DNA from 3 places in the Arthrobacter sp. 05T442 genome. Region 2 is predicted to be linked to each of the others. Evidence: riboswitches for the same ligand, from Rfam matches in the RefSeq annotation. Region 2 holds a riboswitch; each other region holds the start of a gene.
What was found. Region 2 has a riboswitch for cyclic di-AMP ahead of AC1DES_RS03450 (aggregation-promoting factor C-terminal-like domain-containing protein). Riboswitches for the same ligand answer to the same signal wherever they lie in the genome.

Region 1 (10,427 bases), on a different contig from region 2:
TAGCGGCCCTGGCGCCGGACTACTTCTGGTTCGGAGTCGCGCTGGTGCCCGTGGGCCTCTTCGCGATCACCATGATGACCAGCGCGAACGGCTATGTCCAGACCACGACGGATCCGGTAATGCGCGGCCGCGTCATGGCCCTGTACATGGCGATCTTCATGGGCGGCACCCCCATCGGCGCGCCGTTCGTGGGCTGGGTGGCCAACGTTGCCGGTCCGCGCTGGTCGATGAGCGTGGCGGCCGGCTCCGGCCTGATCGCGGCACTGATCGGGGTCCTGTGGATTGTCCGGGCGAAGCAGCTGCGGATCCGCTTTGACCGGCGTGCCCGCGGGCTGCGGCACTTCCGCCTCGAATCGGGCTCCGGCGCAAACGCGAGCGGCGCCGCCCGGGAAACAAACCCGGACGACGCCGTCGAACACTGAACCCTGCGCGGCCGGCGGCGTTCCCCGCCCTGGGCTCGCCGCGGTGTGGCGCTATTTCTTGAGCTCGCCCACGACGAAGTCGATGCACTCCAGCAGCGCCGAAACATCGTCCGGCTCGATCGCCACGAAGGTTGCGATCCGCAACTGGTTGCGGCCCAGCTTGCGGTACGGCTCCGTGTCCACGACGCCGTTGGCGCGGAGCACCTTGGCGATGGCGGCGGCGTCGACCGATTCGTCGAAATCGATCGTGGCGATAACATTCGAGCGGTCCTCAGCCCGGGCCACGAACGGCGTGGCGTAGTCGGAGGCCTCGGCCCAGCGGTAGATCCGCCCGGCGGAGTCCGCGGTCCGGGCCGCGGCAAAGTCCAGCCCGCCATTGGCGTTGAGCCACCGCACCTGGGCATCCAGGGTGACCAGCGTGGCCAGTGCCGGCGTGTTGTACGTCTGGTTCAGCCGCGAATTGTCGATGGCCGTCTGGAGGTCCAGGAAATCGGGAATCCAGCGGTCGCTGGCCTTGATCCGGGCTGCCCGTTCCAGGGCCGCCGGGGAAAACAGACCCAGCCACAGGCCGCCGTCGGACGCGAAGTTCTTTTGCGGGGCAAAGTAGTACACGTCCGCTTCGGCCACGTCCACGTCCAGGCCACCCGCCGCCGATGTCGCGTCCACGAGCACGAGGGAACCCCGGTCGGCGCCGGCCACGCGCTTGACCGGAGCGGCAACGCCGGTCGAAGTTTCGTTCTGCGGCCACGCATAAACGTCGACGCCGGACTCTGCCTGGGCGGACGGGCGGGTGCCGGGCTCGGACTTGATGATGGACGACTCCGCGAGGAAGGGCGCCTTGTTGGTGGCGGCAGCGAACTTCGAGCCGAATTCTCCAAAGGACAAGTGCTGTGCCTTGTTCTCGACCAGGCCGAAGCTGGCGATATCCCAGAACGCCGTGGAGCCGCCGACACCGAGGATGACCTCGTAGCCCTCCGGAGCGCGGAAGAATTCACCGAGCCCCGTCCGGACCGAGCCGACAAGGTTCTTGACGGGCGCCTGGCGGTGGGAAGTTCCCAGCAGTGTCGCCGACGCCGCTGCCAAGGCCTCCATCTGTTCCGGACGGACCTTGGACGGGCCGGCGCCGAACCGTCCGTCCTTGGGGAGGAGGTTTGCGGGGATCGTGATGCTGGTGTCGCTCACAGGGGCTCCAATTTTCGGCTGATGCTTAGCGTGGCTTGGGAGATGGTCCGGCAGGGGTGGCTGCAACGAAGACTCCGTTTCATTCTGCCTGACTGCCCCGGTGGACGCGGAAAAAGGCCGTCACAGTCCGGTCATTGAGACGACCGCGCGTACGCCCGAAGATTATCCGGAGTAATTCAAAATAGGCTAAGCTGTGCTGCGAACGTACGGCGGATCCCGCCAGGGCGCAACCTGCGCGCGGTACGGTGGGAATGATGCAAGGACGGCGCTCGAGGAGCTGAGCTGAATGACGGATCTGATTGATACGACGGAGATGTATCTTCGGACCATTCTGGAACTTGAAGAAGAAAACATCGTCGCCCTCCGCGCCCGCATTGCCGAAAGACTGCGTCACTCCGGCCCCACTGTGTCCCAGACCATTGGCCGGATGGAGCGTGACGGCCTCGTGATTGTTTCGGGCGACCGCCACCTTGAGCTGACGGAAACCGGCCGGAAACGCGCCGTCGGAGTCATGCGGAAGCACCGCCTGGCCGAACGCCTGCTCGCTGACGTGATCGGCCTCGACTGGGCGTACGTCCACGAGGAAGCCTGCCGCTGGGAACACGTGATGAGCGAACGCGTGGAGCGCAGGATCTTCGAGATGCTCGACCACCCGACCGTTTCGCCGTACGGGAACCCGATTCCCGGGCTCGCGGACCTCGGCGGCACCCCGTCCAGCGAGTTCGCCGCGGACGTGGTGAACCTGCTGGACGCCATGGCCGGTTACGGCGCTGATTCGAGGATCATCGTCAGCCGCCTGGCGGAGCCGATCCAGGTGGAACCGGAGTTGCTCGTCCAGTTGGACGAGGGCGGAATCCGCCCCGGGGCGCGCCTCTCGCTGGAGCGGGTGGGCGAGTACATCTCGGTCCGGGTTCCGGATATCGAAGGCGCCCTCGAACTGCCGCCCGAAGTCGCGGCGCATGTGTTTGTAACGGTCGGCTGACCTGCGCTGACGCCTGGGTGGTGGGGCGACCTATGAGTTGTGCACAAGGGTGATTACGGATTTATTACCGGGCGGCTTAATCACCTATAGTTAGTCTCCAGTACCGATACCAAAGCGTTACCTGATCCGAAGCCGAGCCCTGCCAGCGGATCAGTCGCAGAATCGCCTTCTGGCAGGGGCGGGGGAACCACTTGCGGCCGCCTTCAGAGCGGCCTTGGGGTGAAGTCCGTCAGCGGCAAGCGCACTCCACAGTGGGATTCCAACGTGCCTCTGTGTCTGGAAGCTTGCCACGGCGGACCGGGTCTTTGATCTCTCTGACCCGAATCCGACAGCTAACTCCGCAGGCCATCCAGAGAGGAACCGTCCTTGACCACCCAGACCGCCAAAGGTCGCCGTCGCGCCGCCGGTCCTGCTCCGGTACCGCGTCAGGCTCTCGCGCCGTTGGCCGACCGCCCGCGTGACGCGCACCGCGTCGAACGCCGGGGCCGCCGCAGTCCGTTCCGCCAGATTACGGACTTTGCCGCTGCCAGCGGCGTCGGGCAGAAGGCCGGAATGGCGTTGGCTGCCACAGGCCTGGTCCTCACGGTCACCGTCCCGGTCACCAGCCCGGTCATGGCCACGGACGGCGGGCCTTCCGGATCCGTTTCCGCCGCGTCGCAGCCGGATGTAACTGCCGCAGCGGGCGCCAAGGTCGACTTCAGCCGCACGGCCGTCACCACCAAGGGTGACCCGGACGGGAAGCTCAAGCAGCTGCTGAGCGCGCAGTCCGTCGGCAGTATCACCCGTGCGGCGTCGGCCGGCACCCTCGGTGCGCCGCTGGATGTGATGATCGCTTCCTCGCCCTTCGGCTACCGTGTCAGCCCGATCACCGGCGGTGCCGGTGAGTTCCACCGCGGCCAGGACTATGCCGCGCAGTGCGGAACAGCCGTCCACGCGGCAGCCAGCGGCACGGTGACCTTTTCGGGATGGCACCCCTATGGCGGGGGCAACCGCATCGTGATCGACCACGGCAACGGCCTGGAGACCACCTACAACCACCTGTCCTCTTCCTCGGTCCACGTCGGCCAGAAGGTCTCGCGCGGCGACCTCATCGCGATGAGCGGCACCACGGGCGCGTCGACCGGCTGCCACCTCCACTTCGAGGTGATGGTCAACGGCGATGTTGTTGACCCCCTCGGCTGGCTCTGAGCCAAGATGATGGGTCACTCTCGCATTCTTGTGACACGCCGTGATCTGAATGTGACATTGAATCCCAACTGCTGTACCGTATGAGGTACGCCAACTTTTCCGAAGTTGGCGCTCTTGAGTGGATTGCCTAGCTCTGCCACCGCTCAAGGTCCGTTCGCATTACATCGTCTGGCAGGGGCGGGGGAACCAATTTTGGTCTTCGCAAGAAGGCCTTGGGGTTAAGTCGCAAAGCTTCCAAGGAAGCGGAGCGGCCGGGTGACTCCCATCCGAATCCGACAGCTCACCTCGCAGGCATTGGGAGAGGCTACTTTCGTGTCTTCACGCCACAATGCTGCGCGTCACCGCGCGTGCGCGGCTCTAGCGAGCCCGCTGGAATCCAAGTCCCGTGCTGCCCTTGCCGGCGCCCGGATTGGATCCGACTCCACACGCTTCATTGCTGCCGAGTCCGGACTGCAGGCCAAGCACCTGCACGCAGTTCCCGCTTTTGGCGCGTCTTCGCAGTACACCCTTCGCTAACTAACCCATTCGGGGCGATCCGGCGTACCCCCAAGATGCCGGAGCGTCCTCAGTCCGCGCCTAAAACGCGCGGTCCAAGGATCACGAAAGAGAGAACTGAATGACTACTCGTGCAATCGCACGGCACCGCGCCGAGGTCACCAAGACCAACTCGCTGGCTGTCATTGCCAAGGCTGTCGGCGACAACGCCGGCGGCATGGGCCGCCAGGCTGCAGTCATCGCTGCAGCATCCGGCCTGGTCCTGACCAGCGGTATCGCGGCCAACGCTGCTGAGACCAACGTTCAGCGCGAATCCACCTCCGCTTCCGCCCTCGAAGTCCAGTCAGCTTCCCCGGCAACTATTTCGGCTGCTTCGACCATCGCGATCTCCTACGAGAAGCCGACTGTGTCCACGTCGCCCGCCCCCGTGGTCGAGGCCCCTAAGCCCGTTGTGAAGGTCCAGGATGCCACCGCGGCAAAGACTGCGGGCACCCAGGCCGGCGCCACTGCATCCGTCGGCGCACCGGCAGCCATCGGCAGCGGCTTCGGCGCAACCATCGCCGCCGCCGCCTACGCCCAGATCGGTGTGTCGCAGGACTGCACCGCGCTGGCCACGAACGCTTTGGCCGCAGCCGGCATCCACTACCACGGCTGGCCGGCAGGTTACCTGTCCCTGGGCCGCACCGTGAGCGCCGCCGAGGCTCAGCCGGGCGACCTCGCTTACTACCAGAACGGTGGCGTGGGCATGGCTCACATCGCTGTTTACGTCGGCAACGGCATGGCCGTCCACGGCGGCTGGAACGGCGGCACCACCGCCCTCTACAGCGTCAACATCGGCTCCGGCCCGGTCTTCATCCGCGTCGGCGGCTAGGTCAATAGCTCCATCGTTTGAAGGACCCCTGCCCTTGCGGCGGGGGTCCTTTGCGTTTCCCCGGCATGAACCAGTCCGGTACTACGGACCCGCGGGCGAGAAAAAAATTCGGTGATACGGCACTTGGGTGTTTACTCTTGTCTTGTCGATCCATAGCCCGACCATGCAGAGGGCAGCCGGCCCTCGTGCCCCTGGCGGGTGCGGCCGTGAAGAGGTATGCGGATGCGCACTCTCGTTCTGAATGCTGGATATGAACCGCTCGCGGTAGTGACCTTCCGCCGGGCTCTTGTCCTCGTGCTCACCGGAAAGGCCAGCGTGGTGGCCGAGGGCGACGATCCCGTCGTCGGGCCGCAGGACATCCTGGGCCGCCCGTCCGTGATCCTCCTGAACCGCTACATCAGGCCCCGCTACAACACCCTGACCGCGGTCAGCCGCCGGGGGGTGCTGCGCCGGGACAGCCACCGGTGCGCGTACTGCGGCAAGGCGGCCCATACGATCGATCACGTCCAGCCCAAGTCCCGGGGCGGGGCCGATTCCTGGGAGAACCTCGTCGCTGCCTGCCTCCGGTGCAACAACGCCAAAGGTGACCACACCCCGGCCGAAATGGGCTGGAAGCTCGGCTTCGTCCCAGCCCCGCCCAGGGGCACCATCTGGCAGATCAAAGAGCTCGAGAAGCCGACGCCGGCCTGGGATCCGTTCCTGCTGCCCGAATCCGCCGCCTGACTTCCTCCGCGGTCCGGCCGCGCCGGCTGCCGCGCCGCGCTAGGCTGAAGCCGTGGAGTTCGATGCTGTCATTCTCGCCGGCGGGCGGTCCGCCAGGCTCGGCGGCGTGCCCAAATCCGGGCTGGAGTACGGGGGCGCCACCCTCCTTGAGCTCTCGCTGCGGGCCGCGCACGGCGCCGGGGACGTCGTCGTGGTCGGGCCGGACCCGGGAACCTTGCCCGCCGGCGTCTTGAACTGCCGCGAGGACCCTCCCTTCGCCGGTCCGGCTGCCGCAATCGCCGCCGGGCTCTCCGCGCTGGCCGCGCACAGGACCATGCGCCCGGGCTCCACCGGTGCCGCACCCCTGACCCTGGTCCTGGCGTGTGACATGCCGGGCGCGGAAGCCGCCGTTCGTGCACTCCTCGACGTGCTGGAAGGAAGCGGGCCGCTGGGCACGTCCGGTCACGGGGTGGCCGGCGAGACCGGGGCAGGGGGCGTCATGGCGGTCTCCGCCGACGGACGCAGGCAACCCCTCCTCGGGCTCTATAGCACAATTGCGCTACAACGATCCGTCGCGGACGCTGCCGGGCGGGGCGCCCTCGAAAACGCCTCGGTCTTCGGCCTTCTTGCTAGTCTTGAGGTGCGGGAAGTTCGCGTCCCGGCCGGTTCCACGGACGATGTGGACACTTGGGACGACGCCTCCGCGCTCGGGGTATCCGGCCCCATTCCCGGCCATGTCCAGGAGGCCGGTCCGGGGGCCGCAACTGAACACGACTTTGGAGGCAAACGGTGAAGAGCCAGGACGAAACGCTGGAGGACTGGTGCCGTGCGCTGCTGCAGGCCCTGGAACTGGAGGACGTCGAGATTGACGTGAACGAGGTCCTGTCCCTGGCCGGCGTCGCCGCCCATTCCATAGTGCGCCCGGCCGCCCCGCTGACCACGTTCATCGCCGGCTTCGCCGCCGGACTGGCATCCGGTTCCGGCCAGGCCACCGACGCAACCTCCATGCAGGCTGCCATGCGCGTGGCCCGCCAGCTTGCCAAGGACTACGCGGACGCCGAAGCTTCCGGGGCATGACACCTGCCCCTCCCCGCGGCGGCGACCCCGCTTCCGCGGACGGCTCCGGACCCGGGTATCCCCACGACGCCGGGACGCACCCGGAGAAGGACCCGACGGCGGACGGCGCCGACACAACGCCGCACCGTCACCTCGCCCACACCTGGCAAGAGGCCCGGCAGCTCGCCTTCGACTGCGCCACCCCCATTCCCGCGGCCCCCGTGCCGCTCCGTAGCGCGCTGGGACGGACGCTTTCAGCGGACGTGACAGCCCTGCAGGACATACCGCACTATGCGTCCTCAGCCATGGACGGCTGGGCCGTCAGCGGAAGCGGACCGTGGATCCTGGCTGAACCGAACCAGCGGCTCACCCCGCACCAGGCGAGTCCGATCGTCACCGGCGGACTCATCCCGGCGGGGGCGAAGGCCGTGCTGCGCAGCGAGAGCGGGACCCTCGCCACGGACGAGGACGGGCTTCCTGTCCTCAAGACCAGCGGCACCGCCAAGCCCGGTGAACCGCGAAACGGCGAACACATCCGCAGGGCCGCCGAGGAGGCCACCGCCGGCGAGGTGCTGATCCGGAGCGGCACCGTACTCAACCCGGCCCACCTGGCCCTGGCCGCACTGGCCGGGCACGACGCCCTCCCGGTGCTTGGCAAGGCCGTCGTCCGCCTCGTGCTGACCGGCTCCGAGGTCGTGTCGTCCGGTCTTCCCGGGCCGGGGAAAGTGCGTGACACCTTCGGGCCCCAGCTGGCCGGCGTGGTGCACATGCTCGGCGGGATCTGCGCCGAGGAGGTGAAGATCGGCGACAGCTACGCCGAATGGCTCGCCGCGCTCGAGGACACTGAGCCCACCGGACCGGCGGCCCAGGCCGCTGTTCCAGTCCCGGGGTCCGGCGTCGGCCAGGCGGCTGGGGCCGCCGTCGAAAACCTGCCCGCCGACGTCGTCATCACGACCGGCGGCACCGGTCGCTCAGGTACGGACCACCTCCGGCGCTCCGTCGCCGAGCTCGGCGGACGGCTGCTGATCGATGGCATCGCCATGCGCCCGGGCCACCCCGCCGTGCTGGCCGGGCTGCCCGACGGCCGCTTCATCCTCGGCCTCCCGGGGAACCCGCTGGCGGCCATGATGGCGCTGTCCACGATCGGGGCGCCGCTCCTCGCGGCATTGGGCCACGGGACCCTGCCGCCGGTCGCGGAGGTGCCGTGCGGGTCGACGATTGACCCCGATCCCGGACGGACCCGGCTGATGCCTTACCGTCTGCTCTACGGCATGGCATCACCGGCCCAGCACGCCGGTCCCGGAATGATGCGCGGACTGGCCGCGGCCGACGGCGTACTGGTGGTCCCGCCGCACGGCGTCCAGCTGGGGGCACTGGTTCCCGCCTTCGCGCTTCCGTGGGGAGCACCCATCCCGGACCCCGCGCAGGCCGCCGCGAAGGCCGCGGTGCCAACCAAGAGGCCGGCCCGGAAGCCCTCAGCGAACAGCGGGCCCGTGGACTGGAGCGCCCTTCTTGGGTGAAAGCTCCCGGGTCTGCGCCGCGCTGGCTTCCGTGACCGGCAGTTGCAATGATGGAATCAGCCGAAAACCCCCACACCACGTTGCTTAGGAGTCTTATATGGGTCGCGTGACGCAGCGCCGCAAAGTGCACAAATTCGTCCTGGACGGGTCCCCGCAAGCCCTCGAATTTCCGGTCCGCTACCGGGAAGATGTGCTGGCCGTTGAGGAACCGCTGGAAATCAGGCTGGGGAGCCTCTCGTTTTCCGTCACGATGCGCACGCCGGGCAACGACTTCGACCTCGTGGCCGGGTTCCTGGTCTCCGAGGGCGTCATCTGGAGCCCGGAACAGCTGGTCTCCCTGCGGTTTTGTGCAGGCGAGGACGAGGACGGGGTCCAGACGTTCAACGTCGTGGAGGCCCAGCTCCGGCCCGACGTCGTCCTGCCGGAGACCGGGCGGAACATCTTCACCTCCAGTTCCTGCGGTATCTGCGGAACGGATTCGATCGAAGCGGTGCGCAAGTCCTCCCACTTCAGCCCGGGGGCGGACCCGCTGAGCGTGCCGGTGGAGACGCTGGCGGCCCTGCCGGACGCGCTCCGGGAGGCCCAGGCCGTCTTTGACGTTACCGGCGGCGTGCACGCCGCGGGCCTCTTCCGGATTGCCGACGACGGTTCCGCAGAGCTGTTGTGTCTGCGCGAAGACGTCGGACGCCACAACGCCGTTGACAAGGTCGTGGGGTGGGCGTTGCGCGAGGGCTTGTTGCCGCTCAGCGGAACCGTGCTGCAAGTATCGGGCAGGGCATCATTCGAGCTTGTCCAGAAGGCATCGTTGGCCGGAATCCCCGTCCTGGCAGCTGTCAGCGCACCCTCCAGCCTGGCGGTCGAGCTCGCCGAGGCCAGCGGGATGACCCTCGCCGGATTCAGCCGGGGCACAACACTGAACGTGTATGCCGGCCAGGGGCGGGTCGCGGGTCCCGTGTCCGTGGCCGGATAGCGGGCACCGTTGGCCAAACCGCTCCGCGCGAAGTAAGTTTTGTCCATCGACTGGATGCAGCCCGGCTTCGCCCCCTAGCGCTAAGAGGATCACATTGCACGACGACCGCCGCCTCACGGAAGTCCGGCTGGACCGCTTCGTACGCGAACGCATCATTCCTGCGGTCTACCCGCGTAGCATGGACCTGACGCTGAGCAGCTGGGACGCTCCGGACGAACCGGTCGCCGCAATGGAGGCCCTGCGGCAGGAGTTCACGCCCCAGGAACACGGCGCGGCCTGGGGGCGGCCATGGAGCACCAAGTGGCTGAGGCTGCAGGGCGAAGTGCCGGACTCCTGGGGCACGGCGGCGGACACCTCGGTTGAAATGATTGTGGACCTGGGCTTCAACGGCGACCTTCCGGGCTTCCAGTGCGAGGGCATCGCCTGGCGCCCCGACGGGACGATCATCAAAGCCATCTCCCCGCGGAACCAGTACATCCCGCTGAAGCTCCTGGGCAGCGGCATGGCCATTGACTTCTATGTCGAGGCCGCGGCGAACCCGGATCTTTCCCAGGGCTGGACCTTCGCCCCCACACCGTATGGCGACAAGGCGACGTCGGGCAGGGATCCCAAGTACCGGCTGGGCCGCATTGTGGTCGCCGAGCTCAACCAGACCGTCTGGGAGCTGCAGCAGGACATCGGGACCCTCAGCGGGCTCATGCACGAACTGCCCATGGAGTTGCCCCGCCGCCACGATATCCTGCGCGCCCTGGAACGGATGCTGGATGTGATGGACCCCGACGACGTTCCGGGAACGGCGGCCGCCGGTCGTGCAGTCCTCGCGGAGGCCCTGGCGCGGCCGGCCTACGCCTCGGCCCATGAGCTGGTGGCCACGGGGCATGCCCATATCGACTCCGCCTGGCTGTGGCCGATCCGGGAAACCATGCGCAAGTGCGCCCGCACGTTCTCCAACGTGGTGGCCCTGATGGACGAGTACCCCGGATTCGTGTTTTCCTGCTCCTCGGCCCAGCAGCTGGCCTGGATGAAGGAGTTTTATCCG
Region 2 (10,427 bases):
CCCTCGCCCTCTGGATCGGCGTGTTCATGCTGGTCCAGGCGATGCGCCCGGTCACGCAGCGCGCCCTGGCCTCAAATGCGCCGGCGTGGAAGATCGCCGCCGGAGGCTGGCTTCCGTTCCTGGCCGTCGCGGCCGTCCAGGCAAGCCTGCTCACGCTCGTCGTGGACGTCGGGCTGGGGCTCAACCCCGCCCACCCCGTCCTGATGTGGTTCCTGATGCTCGCCGCCGCCATGGCCTTTAGCGCGATCATCCAGGGCGTGGTGGCGTTGCTCGGATCCCCCGGCAAGCTGGTGGTGCTCATCCTGCTCGTGCTGCAGCTGGTGTCCTCCGGCGGCACCTTCCCGTGGCAGACCACGCCGGAGCCCCTGCATGTGGTGCACCAGCTCCTTCCGATGGGCTATGTGGTCAGCGGTATGCGGCACCTGATCTACGGTGCCGAGCTCTCCATCATCCTGCCCACCATGGTGGGGCTGGTTGGCTACACTTTGCTGGGACTGGCAATGTCAACCGTTGCCGTACGCAAGAACAAGTTCTGGACCCTCAAGTCGCTGAAACCGGAGATCGCCGTATGACCACCAGCAGCCCGGCCGGCTCCGGCGAGGCGGAAAAGAAGCTCCGGCCCGGCCGCACCAACGCCACGAAACAAAAACTGTTCGAGGCGTCCATGGAGCTGATCGGCGAGCGGGGTGCCGCCGGGGTGACGGTCGATGAGATAGCAGCGGCCGCGGGCGTGTCCAAGGGCACGGTGTATTACAACTTCGGGAGCAAATCGGATCTGATTGCCCAGCTCCTGCGCCACGGCGTGGAAATTCTCCTGGCCCGTCTCCTGAGCGTCCGGGACCCATCCGCCGATCCCCTGGCCGCCATGGATGAGATGGTCGGCCAGGCCATGGACTTCATGGCCGAGTATCCGTCCTTTGCCCGGCTGTGGGTCAGTGAGAACTGGCGGACACCAAGCGAGTGGCAGGACACCTTTGCCGAGCTCCGCGCCTTGCTGCTCGCGGTCATCGGTGCCGCGATCGACGCCGTGGCGGCCGCCTACCCCGTGGACCCCGAGGTCTCCCGGGGCAGCCTGGAAACCGCCATCTTCGGGGCCTGCTTCGTGGTGGGCCTGGACCGCCAGACGTACAATCCGGAGCGGACCCGGCAGCAGAGCGTCGCCGCGATCATGGCTTCCATGCGCGGCTACGTCGTGAAGTAGCCTCACTCAGGGATGATTGTTCACATGCGCCACATGGGTAACAGCGGCAAGACTGCCATCGGAGCGATGCTCGCTGCCCTGGCACTGCTGGTGCTCACCGCGATCACCCTCAACGAGACGGTGGGGTTGTGGCTCATGGGCGCCGCTGCCCTGGCCTACATCGCCTGCGTTGCGGAGGTGCTGATCCGGCGGCGGCACAAGACCCTGGCCGCGAGCGGCGTCGGCAGCATCCTGTTTATCGCCTTTGGCATCGCCTTCCTGCGGCAGTGGGGGCTCGCCTTCAATCCGGATCCCGACGCCTTGTCCACCCGGGTCGATACCGAGCACCCGGATTTGTACTTCTATCTGGCAGCGGCCGCCGGCGCGGGGACCCTGCTGCTCCTGTTCGCTGGAACCGTCGTGCCCGGCAGGTTCCGCGGCACCCGCCCGCCCGGTGCCGCAGCGCGGCGCCCTCCGGCGGCCTCAAGGGACCGGGCGAAGAGTGCGGCACCCCGGACCGCGCCGACCAGGGCATCCGCCGGGCGTCCGACGGCGGGCGGTGCCGCCGGGCGGCCGGCAACTCCGCGGTCCGCGCCCCGGCCGGCCACGAAACCCCCATCCTCCGCCGCGGGCCAGCGTCCTGCGACAGCCTCGAGGGGCGGATCCGGCGCCAAGCCGGCGGCCGCGTCTCCGGCGAAATCCCCGGCAAAGTCACCCGCCCGGCCGGCAGCCAGGTCGACGCCCCGCCGCTGAGCCCCGCACCGCACAGCATCACGCCGCCGGCGCGGGGCGGGTCCGGCCCTTAGAGGTTCCGGGGCCGGTTACCCGTGGTGGGATCATCCCCGGCGGACGCGTCCCTGGCGCGATCGTCGCTTTGGCTGCCCGGTCCGTGGGTGCGGTCCTCGCCGGCGGCCTGGTCCCGTGCGGCGCGGTCCCGGCGCAGTTCCCCGGGCGCCCCTTCCGTGGACGTTTCCTCCCTGGGCACTTCTTCATTGGGGGTCTCGCCTCGCCCCGCAGCGTCGCCGCGGTCCGAGGTGACGACATCCGGGTCCACCTCGTCAGCCTTCCGCAGCTGTTCCTGGGCTCCGGCGCGGACGCGCTCCGCCTCCTCCTGACGGCCGCGGGCGTCTTTGCGCAGACGTTCGGCCTCGAGTTCGGCTTCCTTGGCATCAGCCTCAGCACGGGCCGCTTTGGCCTCGCGCTCCCTGGCGGAGAACTCGTCGGCCTTGGCCGCCTCGCGCATCTCGGCAGCCCGGTTCCGGTCGGCGGCCACCTTGCGTTTGCGGCTGAGGAAGACGGCGACCACGACGATCGCCAAGACCACGACGATGGCGACGATAATTCCTATGAGCTGCCCTGAATCCACGATGATCCACCTTTTCTCCGGGTCGAATTCCCTCGCTCAAAAAACCATATGAGCGAACAGGATCAGTAAACCGCAGAACGGGGCGCGTCGCCATGGCTTCCGGCTCCGCAGCTCCGCACAACCGGGCCGCTATTTGGACCGGGGAACCTTGAAGTGCGTGAGCCGGGCATCCTGCCCGTCCAGCTCGGCCCAGGACTTCGTTGTTTCAAGCACGGTCAGGCCGCTGGTGGGATAGCGGCTGGCCGCGTCCATGTATGCGTCGTGGTCGGAATCCCGAGAGGCCAGGTGCATGACGAGGTCCTGCACCCCGGGCATGTGGGAGATCACCATGAGCGTGGTCACGGTGTCCGGAACGTGGTTGATGACCGACAACATCCGCAGCGCCGAGGCGCCGTAGAGGCCGTCCTCAAGCTTCGGCGTCGGAGCCTTGTCACCGAGTTCGTTGCACACCCAGACGCAGGTCTGCCGCGTGCGGAGCGCGCTGGAGCAGAGGATGAAGTCCGGAACCACGCCGTGCTTGAGCAGCCACTTGCCGGCGACAGGGGCGTCCCTGTGTCCGCGCTCTTCCAGCGGCCTGTCGTGGTCGGCGACGCCGCCCGGCCAGTCGGCCTTGGCGTGCCTCATGATCACCAGTCGTTTGATGTGATGGGCGCTCATGAGCCAATCCTAGTGCGGGGGCTGTCACCGTGAGCGCGCGGCCGCCGGGCGCTCAGTCCGCCAGGACAAACGTCACTTCCAGCATGACGTGCCGGGCAACCGCAGCCGCGGAGACACATGCTGCCCAGGCAGTCCACCCACCGCGTCCGTCGCGGCGGGAATGTGGCCGCGCGCCGGAAAGCCGCTTGAGCTTCCGGACAAGGCAAAAGCGCCCGCCCCTGCGACAGGGACGGACGCTTTGCGTGGGCCGGACGCTAGATGGAGTATTCCGGAGCGGCCCAGACAACAACCTCGGGGTGCTCGTAGAAGCGGTAGCCCTGGCCGCGGACGGTACGCACGGTGTTGGCAAGGCGCCCGAGCTTGGAGCGCAGGCGGCGGATGTGGACGTCGATGGTGCGCTCGTTCGGCACCTCTTCGGCGTTGCGCCACAGGCCCTCGAGGAGTTCGTCGCGGCCGACGGTGCGGGTGCCGTTCTCGACAAGGTAGTTCAGGAGCTCGAATTCCTTGAAAGTCAGGTTCAGCGATTCGCCGTCGAGCGCCACTTCGCGGCGGGCCAGGTCGATGAGCACGCCGGACGGACGCGGGTCCTGCGGCTGCTGGAGACGGGCGGTCTCCGCGCGCTGCCGGGCACCGGCAGTGGGGTCGCCGAAGGTGGAGCGGACGACGTCGAGGGCGGAACCCGGGGTGCTGGCCGGCGCTACGGCGACGGCAGCGTAGCTTTCCGCACCCGCAACGAGGGACTGCGCGTAGGCACGGATCTCCTGGGCAAGCTTGGCGATGGAGGTGCCGGCAGCCGCCGCGGTTTCCTCGTCGATACCCATGTACAGGACGAAGCCGCGGGCGACGTTGTCGCTGGCGACCGGACGGACCGGGCTGCCGTTGCCCGTGGCAATCACGGGGGTGGGGGCGGTGGCGGGCGCCGGCGGAACGGCCCGGAGCTGGCCGTAGGAGTCCGGGTTGTAGCCCTGTGCCGCATAGCCCGGGGCCGGGAAGCTGTTGGCGGGTGCGCCCGGCGCAAAGGCGGGGCGGCCGCCGAAGCCCTGACGGATCCCGGAGGTCTGGCCGGCCTTGCTGGCGTTACGGACGGAGATGTGGACGTATCCGGATGCAACTGACATGGATTGCTTACCTCAATGTGAATGGCCGTCATCGCGGCTCGAATGCTAGTTTCCCCGCAATGAAACTGGGGAGGGGCGCCCGACTCTGGGCTGGGGGCGAATGCCTAGAAACTCTTGGGGTGTAAAAGTTAGGCGTGCATTCGACAACAACGCATCTCGGTATCAGCGGGTGGGCTGATCCAGGAAGCTGCGGCTGCAGGTGCTGTTGAGTTCTTGTTCACAATTGAAGTGTGCAACGTAACAATGAAAACTTGCAAGTAACAATGGACTCTAGGTTCCACATAGTGAGACGAAATGCAGGAATGTAGTTTAGATCACAATTCTGCCGTGTCAATAAAATAACAAGTGTTTTTCCGACCGGCCGGTCAGTGTGCGCCATTCCCCGAATCTTCTTCGGGAAACCTGGGCAACTCTTATGAATAATTCACTGTATTGGAAATCGGCAGAAACTGCCCGTCCCGATTCATGAGCTCCCGCCGTCCACGGAGTGGGCATGCTGCCGGACCCCGGAGGGCCCGGCAGTAAAGGTGGTTTCGGCTCAGCCCGATCCGCCTGCGCGGCGGTTCGCCCGGCGGGTCCGGACCGGACTCAGTTCGACTGCCCGGTTGCCGTCGCCGCGACGACCAGGACCGACTCCGCCGTATAGTCCGAGCCGTCCTTTGCCGCAACGATCCGCACCGTGCCACCGGCGACAATGTCGGCAACGCTTAGCTGGCTGCCTGTGCTGCCTCCGGCCTGCTGACGTCGTTGTTGCAGGTTGCTCACCACCACATCGCCGCCCAGGGCATAGCTGCGCGTGAATCCGTCGCTGCTTTTGACGGTGACAGACGTCGTGCTGACGTCCGTCACAATGCCCAGCTGTTCGGCCTTGGTGACGTACCCGCTTCCCTGCAGGACGACGTATTCGGCGTGCACCGCCGCGGACAGGCCGCCCGCCATCCCGGCCGCCCCGCCGGGAGCGGCATTGCCGGGGCCGCCCTGGGCCTGCGCGCCGCCCCCGGCGAAGCCGCCCTGGGCAGACCCCGGGCCGCCCTGCACGGAACCCTGGCCGCCGGGGCCGGCGAATCCTCCTGCCGCTCCGCGCGTCGTTCCATCGGCTGCCGCGGAACTGGATGAAAGGGCGTACACCCCGACGCCGGCCCCGGCGGCCAGCACCACGGCGGCACCGGCGACGGCGAGTCCCCGCTTGAGGGTCCAGGGCTTGCCCGTGGAGGCCTTAGCGGGAGTGGCGCCCGGCGCACCCCAGCCCGGCGCTGCGGCGCTTTGGGTCGGCGCACCCCAGCCGGGCGCTTCGGCGCTTTGGGGCGGCGCACCCCAGCCGGGCGCTTCCGCAGGTGCGGGCCGCCCGGCGTCGTGCTGTGCGTTCGCGAAAGGTGCAGGCGCCAAGGATACGTCCGCGTGCTGGGTGTTGACCGGCGTCGCCACGGGGGCCGGCGTGCCGCCGGGGGTGGTTTCGGGGACAGGACCGGGCTGCTGACCGCTCATGGTGTTCTCCTCTTCTGGGTGCGGGACCGCTGTTCCATCCCGGGTCGTTGTGCATCCAGCGTGCTGGGCGATCCTGTGCCTGTGCTGTGCGGCTCGACAGCCGGGGCTGTGACCGGGCGCGGGCCGGGAGAGGGCCAAAAGCGCCCGCAGACCCATCCAGCTCGCTAGGCTGGGATTCACAGGCGCCGCACAGGGTTCCCAAAGCCGCACCAAATCGGCAGAACGGAGAGTTGTCCCATGGCCACTTCGCACTCCATGACCAACAACCTTCCCCAGCTCACGCATCCGGACGGCTCCCCCATCCGCGCGCTCGTGGTGGACGACGAACCCAGCCTGTCCGAACTGATGAGCATGGGCCTGCGGATGGCCGGCTGGTCCGTCGCCGTCGCCGCGGATGGCCCGGAAGCCGTCAAGCTTGCCAAGGAGTTCCGCCCTGACGTGCTGGTACTCGATGTCATGCTCCCGGGGTTCGACGGCGTGGAACTCCTGACCCGGATCCGCGCCTTCGCACCCGAAGTGCCGGCGTTGTTCCTGACGGCAAAGGACGCCGTCCAGGACCGGATCACGGGCCTTGCCGCGGGCGGCGACGATTACGTCACCAAGCCGTTCAGCATGGAGGAAGTGCTGCTGCGCCTGCACCGGCTGGTCCAGCGGTCCGGGGTGGCCGCCATGGACACCGCGGAACTCGTGGTGGGAGACCTGGTGCTCAACGTCGACACCCGGGAAGTCACCCGGGCGGGCCAGGAGCTGCATCTGACCGCCACGCAGTTCGAGCTCCTGCGCTACCTCATGGAGAACCCCAAGCGCGTGATCAGCAAAGCCCAGATCCTGGACCGCGTCTGGGACTACGACTTCGGCGGACAGGCCAACATCGTTGAACTGTATATCTCCTACCTCCGCAAGAAGGTCGACGCCAACCACCCCCCGATGATCCACACCGTGCGCGGCGCCGGCTATGTGCTGAAGCCGTCGGAGTGATCTGTGCCCACACTCTCCGGTGAGATCCGTGCCCCCGGGCGCGACTGGCGCGACCCGTCCACCTGGCACCTGCGCACCCGTCTGGTCCTCGTCGCCATGGCCCTGCTCGTCTCCATCTGCGGCGCCGTCGGCCTGTTCAGCTACGCCTCCATGGATTTGTTCCTCACCCGGCAACTCGACACGCAGCTCGATGAGGCGTCCCACCGTTCCAGCGAGTTCGGCCGGCCCTCGCCCGGCGGTTCCGGCGGACGCCCGGATCCCCTCGAGGCACGGGGGCAGGGCGTCGGCACGCTGAACGCCCGGATCCTGGGCGGCGCCGTCAGCAGCGCCGGCTTCCTCGCCCAGGATGCCAGCCGGAGGAGCCTCTCCCCCGACGACGACCACGTGCTCCTGGCACTCACGCCGAACGGCATCCCCGTGGACCGCACCCTGTCCGCCGGCGCCTACCGGCTCACCGCCGTGCAGGCACCGTATGGCGACGTGATCGTCACCGGGCTCCCGCTGGCCGAAAAACAGAACACGCTGGCGTCGCTGGTCTGGACCATGGTGGTGGTGTCCGCGGGCGGCCTGGTGCTGATCGGCCTCGCCGGAACAGCCCTGATCCGGCGCAACATGAAGCCGCTCGAACAGCTGTCCGAGGTGGCCACCAAGGTCTCGCGCCTCCCGCTCGACGCCGGCGAAGTGGCACTGGCGGTGCGGGTCCCGGCGTCGGCCGCCCATCCGGGCACGGAAGTGGGCGCCGTGGGCTACGCACTGAACCAGATGCTCGACAACGTCTCCAACGCGCTCGAGGCACGGCAGGAAAGCGAGATGAAGGTGCGCCAGTTCGTGGCCGACGCCTCACACGAACTACGCACTCCGCTCACCGCCATCCGCGGGTACACCGAGCTCATGAGGATGACCGAGCACTTCACCCCCGACGGCGAGAAGTCGCTCGCCCGCGTGCAGAGCCAGTCCGAACGCATGACCACCCTGGTGGAGGACCTTTTGCTGCTGGCGCGCCTGGACGAGGGCCAGCCGCTCAAGCTCAGCGACGTCGACCTCACCCAGCTGGCCATCGAGACGGTCAGCGACGAGAAGGTGATGGCCCCGGACCGTGTCTGGCACCTGGAACTCCCGGAGGAGCCCGTGGTGGTGCGCGGTGATGCGACCCAGCTCCACCAGGTGCTCGCCAACCTCCTGTCCAATGCTCGCAAGCACACCGGCCCGGGGACCACCGTGGTCACCGGCGTGATGCGTTCGGCAGACGGCAGTGCCGTAGTCACCGTGACGGACAACGGCAGCGGGATCGCCCCCGAATTCATCGGCCGGGTCTTCGCCCGCTTCGCACGCGCAGATGCCGCGCGGAAAAACCCGGCGGCCGGGACCGCGGAGACCCAAGCTGCGTCCGGCACCGGAGCTCCTCCCGCGACGGCGGCACCCACCTCCGAAGGGACTTCCGGGCTGGGGCTGTCCATTGTGCAGTCGATCGTGGAGGCCCACGGAGGAACGGTCGAAGTCACGTCCCGGCCGGGCCGGACAGAGTTCGCCGTGCGCCTTCCCGCAGCCCCCACGCCGGGGCTCGCGTAGCAAGCCGACGCACCGCCGAAGCGGTTCCTGTTATCGAAATGTGACTTAAGCTCGCGAATGCTGTAGCGTTTTTGGGGTGCGGCTGCCATTGGTGCCGCATATCCGGACGGACGCTAAACTCTGCCGCTTCCCGGATTCCGCTGGACCAGGCAGAGGCGGGGGACCCAGAGTTCCCGGGCATTCTGCACACTTGCGCCCTTGGGGTGAAGCCGACACGTGATCTTCCGTGCGGCCGGATGACCTTATCCGAACCCGACAGCTAACTCCGCCGGCGTTGAGAGGCGATCATGACTGAATTCAAGGTACAAACGCGCCCTGAGGGCGTCTCGCGAAAACCCCTTTCCACCAGGTCGCGCCACCGCGCCGAGCCGGCCAAGCCCGCTTCACCCCTGTTCCGGTTCGCCTCAAACATCGGGTCCACCGGCCGCCGGGCCGCCGTTGTCACTGCGGCCTGCGCGGTGCTGATCGGCGTCGGCGCCGCCGGACAGGCCGCCGACATCCCAGGACCGAACGCCGGCGCGGCAAGCGCCGAGGCATCCACCAGCGCTGACCCGCTGACGCACCTGAACTTCGACAGGGTCCGGGTCGGGGCCCAGGCTGCGCCGACCGCCGGAAACGTCGCGCCCCAGGCGGCAGAAGTGAAGCCGGTCGAGACACCGGCACCCGCGGCCCCGGCGGCCCCTGCGCCGGCCCCGGCTCCCCCGGTAGCCGTCGACGACCCGGCCGGCGCGCAGGCCTACGCTGCGGCCCAGCTCGGCACCTACGGCTGGGCCCCGAGCGAGATGCAGTGCCTGATGAAGCTCTGGACCCGGGAGTCCGACTGGAAGACGACCGCCACCAACGCTAGCAGCGGCGCCTACGGCGTGGTCCAGTCGCTGCCGGCCGAGAAGATGGCGAGCGCCGGCGCAGACTACATGACCAACTACCGGACCCAGATCAACTGGGGCCTGAACTACGTCAAGCAGCGTTACGGCTCCCCGTGCGGTGCACTAAACTTCCACTACGCCAACAGCTGGTACTAAGGCCGGAAGAGGCAACGCCCGCCCCTCACAGCAGACCCCGGATCCGAGGATCCGGGGTCTGCTGCTTTTTTTGCCTGCTTCTTGGGACTGCCGGCTTTTCCTTGGCGGACTTCCACAGGCACCGCACAGCTTTGGCCTAAACCCCTCATATGGGACGCCGTCACTGTTGAACCATGACGTTCACAGACCAGGCCCCAGGACCCCTGCCGCATCCGACGGCGATGCCGGCCGGACAGGCCGCTCCGGCCAGGCTTTCCCTGGCCGGAGCACCCGACACGAGTGCCGCCCCCGGACGCGCAGCTCAAGCAGGCTGCCGGCGCTCCCCCGTCGACACCCGGACCGCTGGACCGGTCCTGGATGTGACCATCCCGGTCTTCAATGAAGAACGGGACCTGGAAGAGTGCCTGCGCCGGCTGCACGCCTATCTGCTTGGTTCCTTCCCGCACACGTTCCGGATCACGGTGGCGGACAACGCGAGCACCGACGGAACGCTGAAGACGGCAGAACGCGTCGCCCGCGAACTCCGTGAGGTCCGTGTGGTCCACATGGCCGAAAAGGGCCGCGGAAATGCACTGCGCAACGTGTGGCTCGCCTCGCCGTCACCGGTCCTGGCCTACATGGACGTTGACCTGTCCACCGATCTGGCGGCCCTGGGTCCCCTGCTGGCGCCGCTGATTTCCGGCCACTCGGACCTGGCCATCGGGACCCGCCTGACCCGCAATTCCCGCGTCGTCCGCGGGCCCAAGCGGGAATTCATCTCCCGCAGCTACAACTTCCTGTTGCACTCCTTCCTGGGCGCCCACTTCAGCGACGCACAGTGCGGGTTCAAAGCCATCCGGGCGGACGTGGGCAGGCAGCTCCTCCCGCACACCCTGGACAAGGCGTGGTTCTTCGACACGGAACTGCTGGTGCTGGCCGAAAAGTGCGGGCTGCGCGTCCACGAAGTCCCCGTGGACTGGACCGACGATCCCCAGTCCAGCGTCGACATCGTCCAGACCGCCCTGGCCGACCTGCGCGGCATGGCGCGGTTAAGTCGGGACCTCGTCTCGGGC
Region 3 (10,427 bases), on a different contig from region 2:
GGCGCCGCCGCAGCAACCGCCGCGCCACCGCTGGAACCACTCCGGATAGTGCCGATGGAACCGCGCACGACACGGCCGAAGGCGTGCGGGCCGGGGAAATGGCCACGGAAGAATAGGCGCATGACAATCGCCGGCCTGCCGTCCCTGCTCCTCGTCGAGGACGACGCCGTCCTGGGCCCGCTCATCGCCGAGCTGCTGGAGACTGACTACCGGATCCGGCTGGTCGCCAACGGCCGGGACGGCCTGCATCTGGCGCTGACGGAGCCGTGGGACGTGATGGTGATCGACCGCGGACTGCCCGGGATGGATGGAATCAGCCTGATCGCGGCCCTAAGGTCCAAGGGCATCGCCACGCCGGTCCTGATTCTGACGGCGCTGGGCGATCCCGACGAGAAGGTCCGGGGCCTGGATGCGGGCGCCAATGACTACGTGACCAAACCGTTCGACGCCGGTGAACTGGCTGCACGCCTTCGCGCACTGACGCGCACCTACAGCCCGTCCGTCGGGCCCGTGAGCATCGGCGACTGGGAGCTCGATCCGGCATCCCGCTCGGTCCGGTCCGTTTACGGAAGCCTGGTCTCCCTCACGGCGAAGGAGGCCGAAGTGCTCGCGGCACTCGCCGCGGAACCGGGCCGGGTCTTCACCCGGGACGAGCTGCTCGCCGGCTTCTTCCACCCCACGGACCAGCCCGGCGTGATCGACACCTACGTCCACCACCTCCGCCGGAAAATCTCCAGGACCGTTATCCGCACTGTCCATGGCGTTGGCTACCAGATTGGCGACGCCCATGAGTAAGGGAAGCGAAGCGAATGACTAAGGAAGCACTGCCGGGCGGCGCCCCGGACCAGTCCACCTTGCGCAAGGCCTCGCTCAAGGTGGCGTTGCGCATCAGCGCCGCCTGCGCGGTGATGGTGCTCTGCCTCCTCGCCGTCACCGCCCTCTATCTGATGAACCAGCTGGCCCACCCCGAATTGCCGCACTCCGGGGCTGCCGGGGCAACCTACACCTACCTTGATTCCAAGGATCTGCTCGAGGCGATGATCATTGCCGGGGTGGCAGGCATCGCATTGGCCGGCCTTGTGGGCTGGCTCAGTGCCCGCAGCGCCATCCGCCCGCTGGGAGAGGCACTGGCCCTGCAGCGCCGGTTCGTCCAGGATGCCAGCCATGAACTGCGCACGCCGCTGGCCATCCTGGACACCCGGATCCAGCTTGCGCAGCGCGATGCGGCACCGGACTCAAAACCAGGCCGGGCCCTGGTTAGGATTCGCGAGGATGCCGCAACGCTGACAGGAATCGTCAACGAACTGTTGCTGGCCGCAACCGCGGTTGCCCCGGATCCCCAGGCTGAACCGATCGATCTGGCCTGCGTCGCCGCTTCTGTCGCGGAGAGCCTCCAGCAACTGGCAGCCGAAAGGGACGTCCGATTGGACTTCTCCGCCGGCGGCCGGCCGCAAGCCAGGATCGAACAAAATGCCCTGCGGCGCGCGGTGCTCGCGCTGGCGGACAACGCCCTGGCCCATACCCCGCCCGGCGGGTGCGTCACGATTGGCGCCGGTGCGGAGCGGAACCACGCGGTCATCACCGTGGCGGATACGGGCGCCGGGATTACCGGCGTCGACCAGGACCGGATCTTCGACAGATTTGTCAGGGCGCCCAGCCCCGATGGAGCGCGGGGACAGCGGAGCTTCGGCATCGGCCTGGCGCTGGTCCGCGAGATTGCCATGGCCGCCGGCGGGACGGTGGAGGTGGCCCGGACGGGCGCCGAAGGGACCGTCATGAAGATCGTCCTTCCCGCAGCCCGGCTCTGAGCGGCGGCCGCACTCAGTTCGCCGGCGCGGCCCGGGATCCCGCCAGGTCCCCGGCCGGTGCGTCTGCCGGCTCCACGTTTGTCCTGGCGAGGAGAGCCGCAACAACCTCGGCCACCAGGTCTTCTTTCTCGCGCTTCTTTGCGTCCTCCATCTGGGCGACTTCGACGCGGGCGGCCTGCCAGGCCGACCAGTGGCCGGAGACGAGGGCCCAGAGCGACAGCGCCGAGACGTAGACGACGGAATCCAGCCAGCCCATCATCAGCGAGACCGGAATCATGAGGATCCACAGGATTGCCAGCCACCCGTTCACCCGCCGCATGAAGACGGGGTCCCCCTGGACCATCGCCCAAAGACTTTTTACCGGGCCCAAACGTCCTCCTCATATCCGTGGCGGGACAGTCCTGCCGTCGGGACTTTATCCGCCGATTCTGTGAGAAAGCTGAACGCCAAAAGACCGGCGATCCACTGCCCCGGGGCAGTGGATCGCCGGTCTTTCGGACACGCATCCGGGGCCCGTTGGGCCGCAGCGCCTAGGCGCGGACGAAGGTCACGGGGCCGGTGGCGGTCAGCCAGGACAGCGGGTGGACGATCGTGGAGTTGACGCCGTTCATGCCGCCGCTGATGACCTGGCCATTGCCGGCGAAGATGCCCACGTGGCCTGACTGCACCACCATGTCACCGGGCTGGGGCGTGCCCACAACGGTGCCCTGGCTGAGGAACTGCGTGGGTCCGAGGTCGCCGACCGGCTTGCCCGCGGCTCCCAGGGCCTTCTCCACCATGGCCGTGCAGTCCTGCGTGAGGCCCAACTGGGCGTAGGCAGCGGAGAGCATGGCGGCGTTGCGGCCCCCTGCCGCCGGATCTGCCGCCGGAGCCGCGGCAGGGGCTGGTGCAGGTGCTGCCTGGACCTGGACGGATGCCCTGGGGGCGGCCGGCGCCTGCACTGGTGCTGCCGCCGGGGCTGCGGCAGCAGGCTTGGGCTGAACGACGACCGGAGCGGCAGTGGACGCCACGGAAGGACGATCGAAGCTGATTTTGACGGTGGAATCCGCGCTGACCGGCGTGCCGACCTGGCCCTTGACGTCAACGGACGACGCCGGCGCTGAGTCGCGCTGCACCGGGGCACCGGCGGCATTAGCCGCCATCCCGCTGGCAAGGACAAGGCCGGATGCGGCGGTGAGGACGGCGGCTTGGCGCGCGAAAGTATTGATTGAAGACATGAATTTTAGCCTCTCCCAATGCCTGCGAGGTGAGCTGTCGGATTCGGATGGGAGGCACCCGGCCGCACTCTGGGCCCGCGTTCCGGGCACTGTGCGGCTTCACCCCAAGACCTGCGAACCAGTAGGTCGAAAGTGGTTTCCCCGTCTCTGCCGGACGTTGATGCGAGTTGTCCCGCGGCCGCGGCAGAGTTAGGCAATCGGCTGTGGGAGCGCCCGTATCGGAGATAACGGGCACTTGTCCACGGTACGGGGATGACCGCCGAAAGTCACATTCAGGTAACGGCCGCCCCCTTGCCGCGGGAATTACCCGCGGGAATTGCCCATAGGGAGAGCGGCGCATAGGCACATAGGATGATGCCACCAGCTCATCCCGAAGTGGAGGCCCGAAATGAACAGCCACTGTGTCGCCATCTGCCAGCTGAGCAATCAGCCCCAGGAAGATTTTGATGTCAACACGGAGCTGCTGGTCCTGGAAGGGAAAGAAGTCCATGTGTCGACCTGGGATGCGGAACCCCGGGACGGCGGTTTCGACGTCCACGTCCTCAACGACCGCGTCGACGCACTCGGGTTCATGGTTGTCACCGATTGGGAGTTCCTGGACGGGAAGGCCTACGCGGTGGTGGAACGGAGGCCGGCCGGGTCCGGCGCAAGGTGACATTCCTGTCAATGGCGCTGATCGCCGTCGTCGCCCTGGCAGGGCCCCTATTGGCGTTACCGGCCCGCTGGCGGCTGCCGGTGGTTCTTGGCGAATTGCTGGCAGGCATCGTGATCGGTCGGACCGGGTTCGCGCTGATCGACTCGAACGACCCCACGTTCAGCCTGCTGGCGAACATCGGCTTCGCGCTGATGATGTTCGTGGCCGGAACTCACGTGCCGGTGAGGGACCCCCACATCCGCTCGGCCCTCGGAAAGGGCTCGCGCCGGGCCGCGGTGGCGGCGGTCGCGGCTGTGGTCATCGGAACCGGCACGGGACTGGCTTTCGGCACCGGGCATGCTCCGCTCTACGTGGTGCTGCTCGCCTCCTCATCCGCCGCACTGGTCCTCCCGATTGTCGATTCCCTGCACCTCGGCGGCCCGCACGTGGTGGCTTTGACAGCGCAAGTGGCCATTGCTGACATCGCCTGCATTGTCGCCTTGCCGTTGGCCGTGGATCCGCCGAACGCCGGCCGCGCCGCCCTGGGGGCGCTCGCGGTGGGAGTGTGTGCCATTGCGCTGTTCTTTGCCCTGCGTTCCCTCGAGCGAAGCGGCACGCGCCAGCGTATGCATCGGCTCTCGGAGAACCGCAAGTTTGCCTTGGAGCTGCGGATTCAGCTGGCGCTCCTCTTCACGCTCGCCGGAGTGGCCAACTTCGGCCACGTGTCGGTGATGCTGGCCGGCTTCTCCTTCGGGCTCGTGGTGGCCGCCGTCGGCGAGCCGCGGCGGTTGGCACGCCAGCTCTTCGCAGTCAGCGACGGCTTCCTGGGCCCGATCTTTTTTGTGTGGCTGGGGTCTTCCCTGAACCTCCGCGAGCTCGCTGGCCACCCCGACATGATCGTCCTGGGCCTGGCCCTGGGGATCGGGACGGTGTTGCTCCACTCCGGTTTGCGCGCGTTTGGGCTCCCCCTGCCACTGGGCGTACTCTCGGCGGCCCAGTTGGGCGTTCCCGTGGCAGCAGCGAGCATCGGCACGCAGCTCCACGTGCTGCTGCCCGGGGAGGATGCCGCCTTGCTCCTGGGCGCGCTGGTCACCATAGCCGCGAGCGCCGTTGCCGGATCGCGGGCCGCCAAGTCCTTCGTTCAACCGTTGGACGCCGGAGACGCGACCCGCTGAGCCTGCACCAGGGTGACGGCCTCCCGGACCACGTCCTCCTCGTCGGCCGTCGCCGGCGGCCCGGCCAGGACCCGGCTGGCACGCCGGACAAACCTGTCCCAGTCCCCCGTACCGGCACGGAACGCCCGCAGCGGCGACAGCAGGGCGGCACGACGGAGCCACATGTCCGGCTCAAGAATCCACCGGTCCAGCACGGCGTCAGCGCGCACCCTGCCGACCACGTCCAGGCCTTCCAGCATGGGTCCGATCACATCGATTGCGAGCGGATCAACGAGGTCCCGCAGCCGTGCCTGGCGGACGAAGCCCTCTATCCGCGTCAGGTCCGCGTTGGTCAGCAGCCGCACGTTGGACTGCAGCAGGACCACCGCGGCGAGGCGCCGCTCAAAGACCGGCACCGCCCACAGTTCCGAGCCCAGCGCGGTGATGTCATCGTGCGACAGCCCCGGATGGCGGCGGCCGGCATCGCGGACCGTCCCGCGGACGGCCCCTACTGAGGCGCCGTAGAACCGAAGGGCGCTTCCCAGCCGGGCTTGCGCCGCCTCGGCCCGGCTCCACGAGCCTTCCCGCTGCAGGGCGGCATCGATGAATTCCGCGGCGTCACTCACACGCCCATTCTTCCGCCTTGACGGCCCGAACACGAACCGGCGGCTGCAGCTCAACCGGTCACTGTCAGCCGGCCCCGGGCGATGCTTTCCGGCGAGTGTGCCGGATCCCCGTCATATGGCTCGTTCGAAATGTCCACCACGGGGTACTGGGCCAAATCCAGTCCGCTCGGGATGACAAAAATGCCGGGGTCATTGCCCAGGACTCCGAGGCTGACCATCTTGGACAGGTCGGCGGAGCCCACCCAGACCTCGCGGAAACCCGAAACCTTCTCTTCGGCCAGACGGATGACGAGCTGGCGGGTGCCGTTCGGGAGCCGCTGGACCACTGCGTTCCCGCTTGCGGCGTGGGCCGCCAGGGGTTGCAGCGATGTCTGGGCCAGGACCACGGCCGGCGGCGTGGGCGCCGCGGCCGGCGGTTCAGTGCGGCCGAGGATGCCCGCCGCAGTCCACGCGCCCGCTGCGCCGAGCACTACTCCCGCAGCAACCGCCGTGATCCACAGGCCGCGGCGCGTTCCGGGAGTCCTCCGGCCGGGCCGCAGGGGAACCGGCGGCGCAGACGACGAAAGGGGCGGCGACGTCGGCTCTTCCGCCGGGCGCACCGCTTGCGCATCGGTGCCGCGCCCGGCCCGGGCACCTTGCGCGTCCCGGACAGGTGCCGCGGAGCGGCTCAAGGGATCCGCTGCCAGGGATGGTGACAGCCCGAGTGCCTGATGGATGGCGTCCCAATTGTGGCTTCCGGGTTCCGTAAGTTCCACGGCGGCGGGGTCGGCTGTGGCAACCAGGACCGTGCGCCGCAGCGCCGCGAGGGTTTCGCTGCATTCCCGGCAGCCCGCCAGGTGGACGGCATCGGATTCGTTCCCGAGCGGCTCACCCAGGGCAAGGAGGCTGAGAAACTCGGGGTCAAGGTGTTCCACGTTCCACCTCCAGACGGGCCCGCAACCGGGTGAGACTGCGCCTGATGTGGCTCTTGACGGTGCCGAGCGGAAGGTTCAGGCGCGAGGAAATCTGGTCATGGGTCAAGTCCTCATAGAACGCCAGCCGCATGATTGCCGTCTGGGGATCCCCGAGTCGCTCCAACTCCTCTTCCAAGGTGATCCGGTCCGCCACGGCCTCCACGTCTTTGGCACCCGGATTGGCGGTCGGGTCGCGGACAAGGTGCACGGCTGCCTGTTCGAGATCGCGCTGGCGGGAACGGGATGACATTGCGTCGTAAATGGCGTTCCGCGTGATCCCGATCAGCCAGGCCGGCAGGCGAGCGGCCTCCGGCCGATAGCTCGCCCGCGATTTCCAAGCCCGAATGAAGACCTCCTGCGTAACGTCGTCTGCGGCCGCCTGCTCGCCCAGGGACCTTAACGCCAGAGTGTAGACGAGGGGGCTCATCTTCCGGTACGCCTCAGCCAGGGCCTGTTCCTCTCCGCTGGCGAACGCATGATCGAGACCTACGTCCCAACCCTGCGCGGCTGCCTCCATAGGATGCTCCTTAGAGCGGCATCGACCCCTGTGGGACCACATTATTCCGCGCCCAGCGGTGTGGGGCAACGGTGGTTCGACGGCGGAGACGGCCGGTGGGGCCGCGCGGAACGCGACCCCACCGGTTGACGAAGACAGCATGTCACTCCTGAGGCGGACGGACGTTAGCCGTTGTGTCCCCTCTGTCCGCCGGATTTGGAGTCCACCACCTGTACAGCGACGCCCAGGTTGTTATCGGCAAGGCTGCCCCAGGCGTAGACGATCGTGTTCTTGCCTTCGGCGATGTTGACGTCGGCCGGGCCGATCAGTGGGGCGGTGGTTCCCGCGGCAGCGACCGACGCGGACACAGTCCCGGCCTTGAGGGTAAGCGTCTTTTGGTGGGGACTGGTCAGGCCCTTGATAACCGCGGTTCCGCCGGCCAGGACATCGACGGCCGGTGCGGCGGCCACGTGACGGACCGTCAGCTTGCCCTTCCCGTCGGGGCTGGCGGAGGTGTTATTCGTGAAGAGGGTGGCAGTGGGGGTTCCGTCAGCGGCCAGGTGTGCCACTGCCGTGTAATTCCGCCCTGCCTCCAGGTCGACTGTCACGGGACCGATCACCGGGTTGTCCGCGCTCGTGGCGTCGGCCCCGGTGATCGCGATCTTGTGGTCACCGTCGGGGACGGTCAACGGCCCTGCCAGCGTTCCCGGCGTGAAGTTGTCCAAGGTCAATTTGCCGTCTACCCAGACATCTACGGTGAGGCCCGGTACGCCATGAAGAACGGACAGCTGGGCCGTCTCCTTGCCGTGGTGTCCGTCGCCGGCCTGGGCGGGGCCGGCGACTGCGAGTCCGGCCAGAAGCGTCATTGCTCCGGCGACGGCAGAGATTGTTTTGCGCATTTCAAACTCCTCGTGGAGGCCCGGCTTGCGGGCGGTGCTTTGCTTACACCCTTAACTACCGGCCGGAGGCCCTGCGCGGATGCAGTCCGCTCGAACTTTCCCTCTGCATAGACTGGAAGCATCCTGTCCCCGGAACGAAAGCGGTCTCCGCAACCATGCACCCCAAGCTGGCACTCGCCGTCGCCCTTTCCACCCTGACGCTGGGGGTGGCGTCGTGTTCGGCACCGGCGCCGGCACCGACTGCCACCACCTCTTCCCCGGCAGCCTCTTCCTCCCCGCCCGCAGCAGCCGCGCCCGCCCCTGCCGGCTTTGCCCTGGACACTGCGGGTATGCGTGAGCGCATCACCAAGGCGGGCCTGGCCGTCCTGACGGCGGAGGGAAACGTGGACCACTACCACGCGCACCTGGACGTGCTCAAGGACGGCAACCCCGTACCCGTGCCCGCCAACATCGGTATCACGATCAGCGCGGCAAACAGGCCCGACGGCATCTCAGCCCTGCACACGCACGACACCACCGGCGTCGTCCACATCGAATCGCCCACGGCGGGGCAGGTCTTCACGCTTGGGCAGCTTCTCACGGAATGGGGCGTCCTCTCCGGCAGCGGAACCCCCGGGACAGCGAACGGGCCGGTGGACGGCTGGACCGCTTACGTCAACGGAAAGAAGTACGACGCCGGCATCCGTGGCCTCCCGCTGAAAGCACACGACGAAGTGGTGTTGTCCTACGGGGCGCCGCCTGCCACGATCCCGGCCACGTACGAGTTCCCGCCGGGCGAGTGACGCCGTCGCCGGGCCGCCGTCCGCGGGCGCGGAAAAAGCGAATACGTGCAGCCCTGGGGCCTGGTTACCCGAAAGTAGGCTCAGATGGGAAGGAACCACTGCACAAACGTGCAGATGTGGTCACTGGTTGGGAAATGTTTCCTAGCCTGAAGTGATGAACGTGAGCCGGATCACATTGGGGACGGATCCCTAACCCACGTTCACCCACGCCGACTCCTCGCTGATGAGGGGCCCGACCGAAGAGGTATTCCGTGTCCCATCCGAGCAAATCCACCCGAGCCAACCGCACCATTGCCAAGTCCGCCGCTCTTGGGGCAGCGGCTCTTCTGTGCGGGTCCATTTTGGCCTCGCCCGCCGCTAACGCCGCCACCGTGGACGTCTCCCCTCCCGGTGCAAACGATTGGTCGTGCAAGCCCTCGGCGGCGCACCCGTACCCGGTTATTCTCGTGCCGGGAACGTTTGAGAACATGGCAAAGAACTGGGCGAGCATGTCGCCCTCGCTCAAGAGTGAGGGCTACTGCGTGTACGCCCTGAACTACGGGTCAACGAACGGCGTCGACGCCTCTGGACCCGTGGCCGACTCCGCCGGGCAACTCGCCCCCTTTGTCGACGCCGTGCTGGCCTCGACAGGGGCGAAAAAAGTCGATCTGGTGGGACACAGCCAAGGCGGCATGATGCCGCGTTATTACATGGGCTTCCTGAACGGCGCAAAAAATGTCAACCAGCTGGTCGGCATCGCACCGTCCAACCACGGCACCCGGGGTCTGATCGCTCCAACTCCTGGCTCCGTGCCGCCGGCGACATCCGCGGGCGGTTCCAACTGTCAGGCCTGCGCAGACCAGCAGGCCGGATCGCCCTTCCTGACCAAGCTGAACTCCATCGGAGATACCGTCCCCGGTCCGGCATACACGGTCATCTCAACGACGCACGACGAGGTGGTGACGCCGTATCAAAGCCAGTTCCTGGCAGGGCCGCTGCAGAAAGTCACCAACATCACCGTCCAGGACAAATGCCCTGCCGATGTCATTGAGCACGACCAGACGCCCAACGACCCCGTCGTTCAGCGCCTCGTCTCCAACGCGCTGGGGCGTCCTGCCGGCCAGCCGGCAGACCCGTCATTCCAGCCCAGTTGCCTCTAGGCAGAATAAATGTGTCAATGGAGCCGGTTGCCCCCTTTCGGGGGTCCGGCTCCATCTATTTGTAAAGAACTTTTAGTGCCGCCGTGCAACACCCCGACGTCCGCGCATCGATGCACCGGCGGGTTCCTGATGCGTGGTCAAAACGCAACCGTAACGGCTGGTCAGACGGTCATTGCCGCAAATAGCGCTGCTCCGTCATCCCTGCACCAGTGGCCCGGGAGCGCCGACGGCGTGCCATCGAAGCGGCGCGGAAACCTGCCGTTTTTGCGCGCCGTCGGTTTGCGGGCAAAGGTAACGGTCCGGTAACGTGAGCGGCTGGCCGTGAAGGCCTGGCCCTAATGCAGGGCCCCGGACGCCCGACCGCTGGGCCCGGATGCGCCGAACCGGCGCCTGCTCGCTCCAGCCCTTGTGGCGGGGCCGGATCAAGCTTCCCGCAGTCGTTCCCATGGTGCTCGCTCGCGTTGCCCGTGGGGATTGATCGCGCCAGTTTCTAAACCCGGAGGGGTTCTTTTGTACAAGAAAATAGCCATCGCATTGACCATGGGTGCACTGTCCCTGACCGGGTGCAGTGTTGCTCCCACGACGCAGGGTGCGGATGCCCCGTCGCCGACCGGTCCGGCATCACGCCCGGCCGCCGCGGCCGCCGCTTCAGCCAAGGCAACCACAGCCACACCGGCCCCCAGCAGCGCATCGCCCGCCGCGCCGGCACCTGACGCAGC

Region 1: linked by a shared signal. The riboswitch ahead of AC1DES_RS05620 (M23 family metallopeptidase) and the one ahead of AC1DES_RS03450 (aggregation-promoting factor C-terminal-like domain-containing protein) in region 2 are both predicted to bind cyclic di-AMP.
Region 3: linked by a shared signal. The riboswitch ahead of AC1DES_RS14615 (NlpC/P60 family protein) and the one ahead of AC1DES_RS03450 (aggregation-promoting factor C-terminal-like domain-containing protein) in region 2 are both predicted to bind cyclic di-AMP.

The regions. Positions count from the first base shown of each region.
Region 1 is NZ_JBFTKM010000003.1:229,244-239,670, reverse strand. It holds gene AC1DES_RS05635 (MFS transporter) at 1-422, shown strand, start outside; gene serC (phosphoserine transaminase) at 474-1,604, opposite strand; gene AC1DES_RS05625 (iron-dependent transcriptional repressor DtxR) at 1,891-2,586, shown strand; cyclic di-AMP (ydaO/yuaA leader) riboswitch at 2,740-2,948, shown strand; gene AC1DES_RS05620 (M23 family metallopeptidase) at 2,953-3,774, shown strand; cyclic di-AMP (ydaO/yuaA leader) riboswitch at 3,913-4,082, shown strand; gene AC1DES_RS05615 (NlpC/P60 family protein) at 4,391-5,140, shown strand; gene AC1DES_RS05610 (HNH endonuclease) at 5,363-5,863, shown strand; gene mobA (molybdenum cofactor guanylyltransferase) at 5,916-6,635, shown strand; gene AC1DES_RS05600 (DUF6457 domain-containing protein) at 6,632-6,919, shown strand; gene AC1DES_RS05595 (molybdopterin molybdotransferase MoeA) at 6,916-8,418, shown strand; gene fdhD (formate dehydrogenase accessory sulfurtransferase FdhD) at 8,516-9,388, shown strand; gene AC1DES_RS05585 (alpha-mannosidase) at 9,483-10,427, shown strand, end outside.
Region 2 is NZ_JBFTKM010000002.1:65,798-76,224, forward strand. It holds gene AC1DES_RS03405 (YhgE/Pip family protein) at 1-572, shown strand, start outside; gene AC1DES_RS03410 (TetR/AcrR family transcriptional regulator) at 569-1,201, shown strand; gene AC1DES_RS03415 (hypothetical protein) at 1,226-1,933, shown strand; gene AC1DES_RS03420 (hypothetical protein) at 1,983-2,546, opposite strand; gene AC1DES_RS03425 (SixA phosphatase family protein) at 2,676-3,203, opposite strand; gene AC1DES_RS03430 (winged helix-turn-helix domain-containing protein) at 3,458-4,321, opposite strand; gene AC1DES_RS03435 (hypothetical protein) at 4,910-5,806, opposite strand; gene AC1DES_RS03440 (response regulator transcription factor) at 6,044-6,784, shown strand; gene AC1DES_RS03445 (HAMP domain-containing sensor histidine kinase) at 6,788-8,353, shown strand; cyclic di-AMP (ydaO/yuaA leader) riboswitch at 8,482-8,642, shown strand; gene AC1DES_RS03450 (aggregation-promoting factor C-terminal-like domain-containing protein) at 8,641-9,375, shown strand; gene AC1DES_RS03455 (bifunctional glycosyltransferase family 2/GtrA family protein) at 9,549-10,427, shown strand, end outside.
Region 3 is NZ_JBFTKM010000016.1:2,693-13,119, reverse strand. It holds gene AC1DES_RS14635 (VTT domain-containing protein) at 1-116, shown strand, start outside; gene AC1DES_RS14630 (response regulator transcription factor) at 121-795, shown strand; gene AC1DES_RS14625 (sensor histidine kinase) at 810-1,808, shown strand; gene AC1DES_RS14620 (hypothetical protein) at 1,822-2,151, opposite strand; gene AC1DES_RS14615 (NlpC/P60 family protein) at 2,339-3,025, opposite strand; cyclic di-AMP (ydaO/yuaA leader) riboswitch at 3,031-3,224, opposite strand; gene AC1DES_RS14610 (hypothetical protein) at 3,414-3,680, shown strand; gene AC1DES_RS14605 (cation:proton antiporter) at 3,692-4,834, shown strand; gene AC1DES_RS14600 (DNA alkylation repair protein) at 4,801-5,439, opposite strand; gene AC1DES_RS14595 (anti-sigma factor) at 5,490-6,353, opposite strand; gene AC1DES_RS14590 (RNA polymerase sigma factor) at 6,340-6,909, opposite strand; gene AC1DES_RS14585 (DUF4397 domain-containing protein) at 7,074-7,787, opposite strand; gene AC1DES_RS14580 (hypothetical protein) at 7,943-8,569, shown strand; gene AC1DES_RS14575 (esterase/lipase family protein) at 8,821-9,708, shown strand; gene AC1DES_RS14570 (glycoside hydrolase family 16 protein) at 10,219-10,427, shown strand, end outside.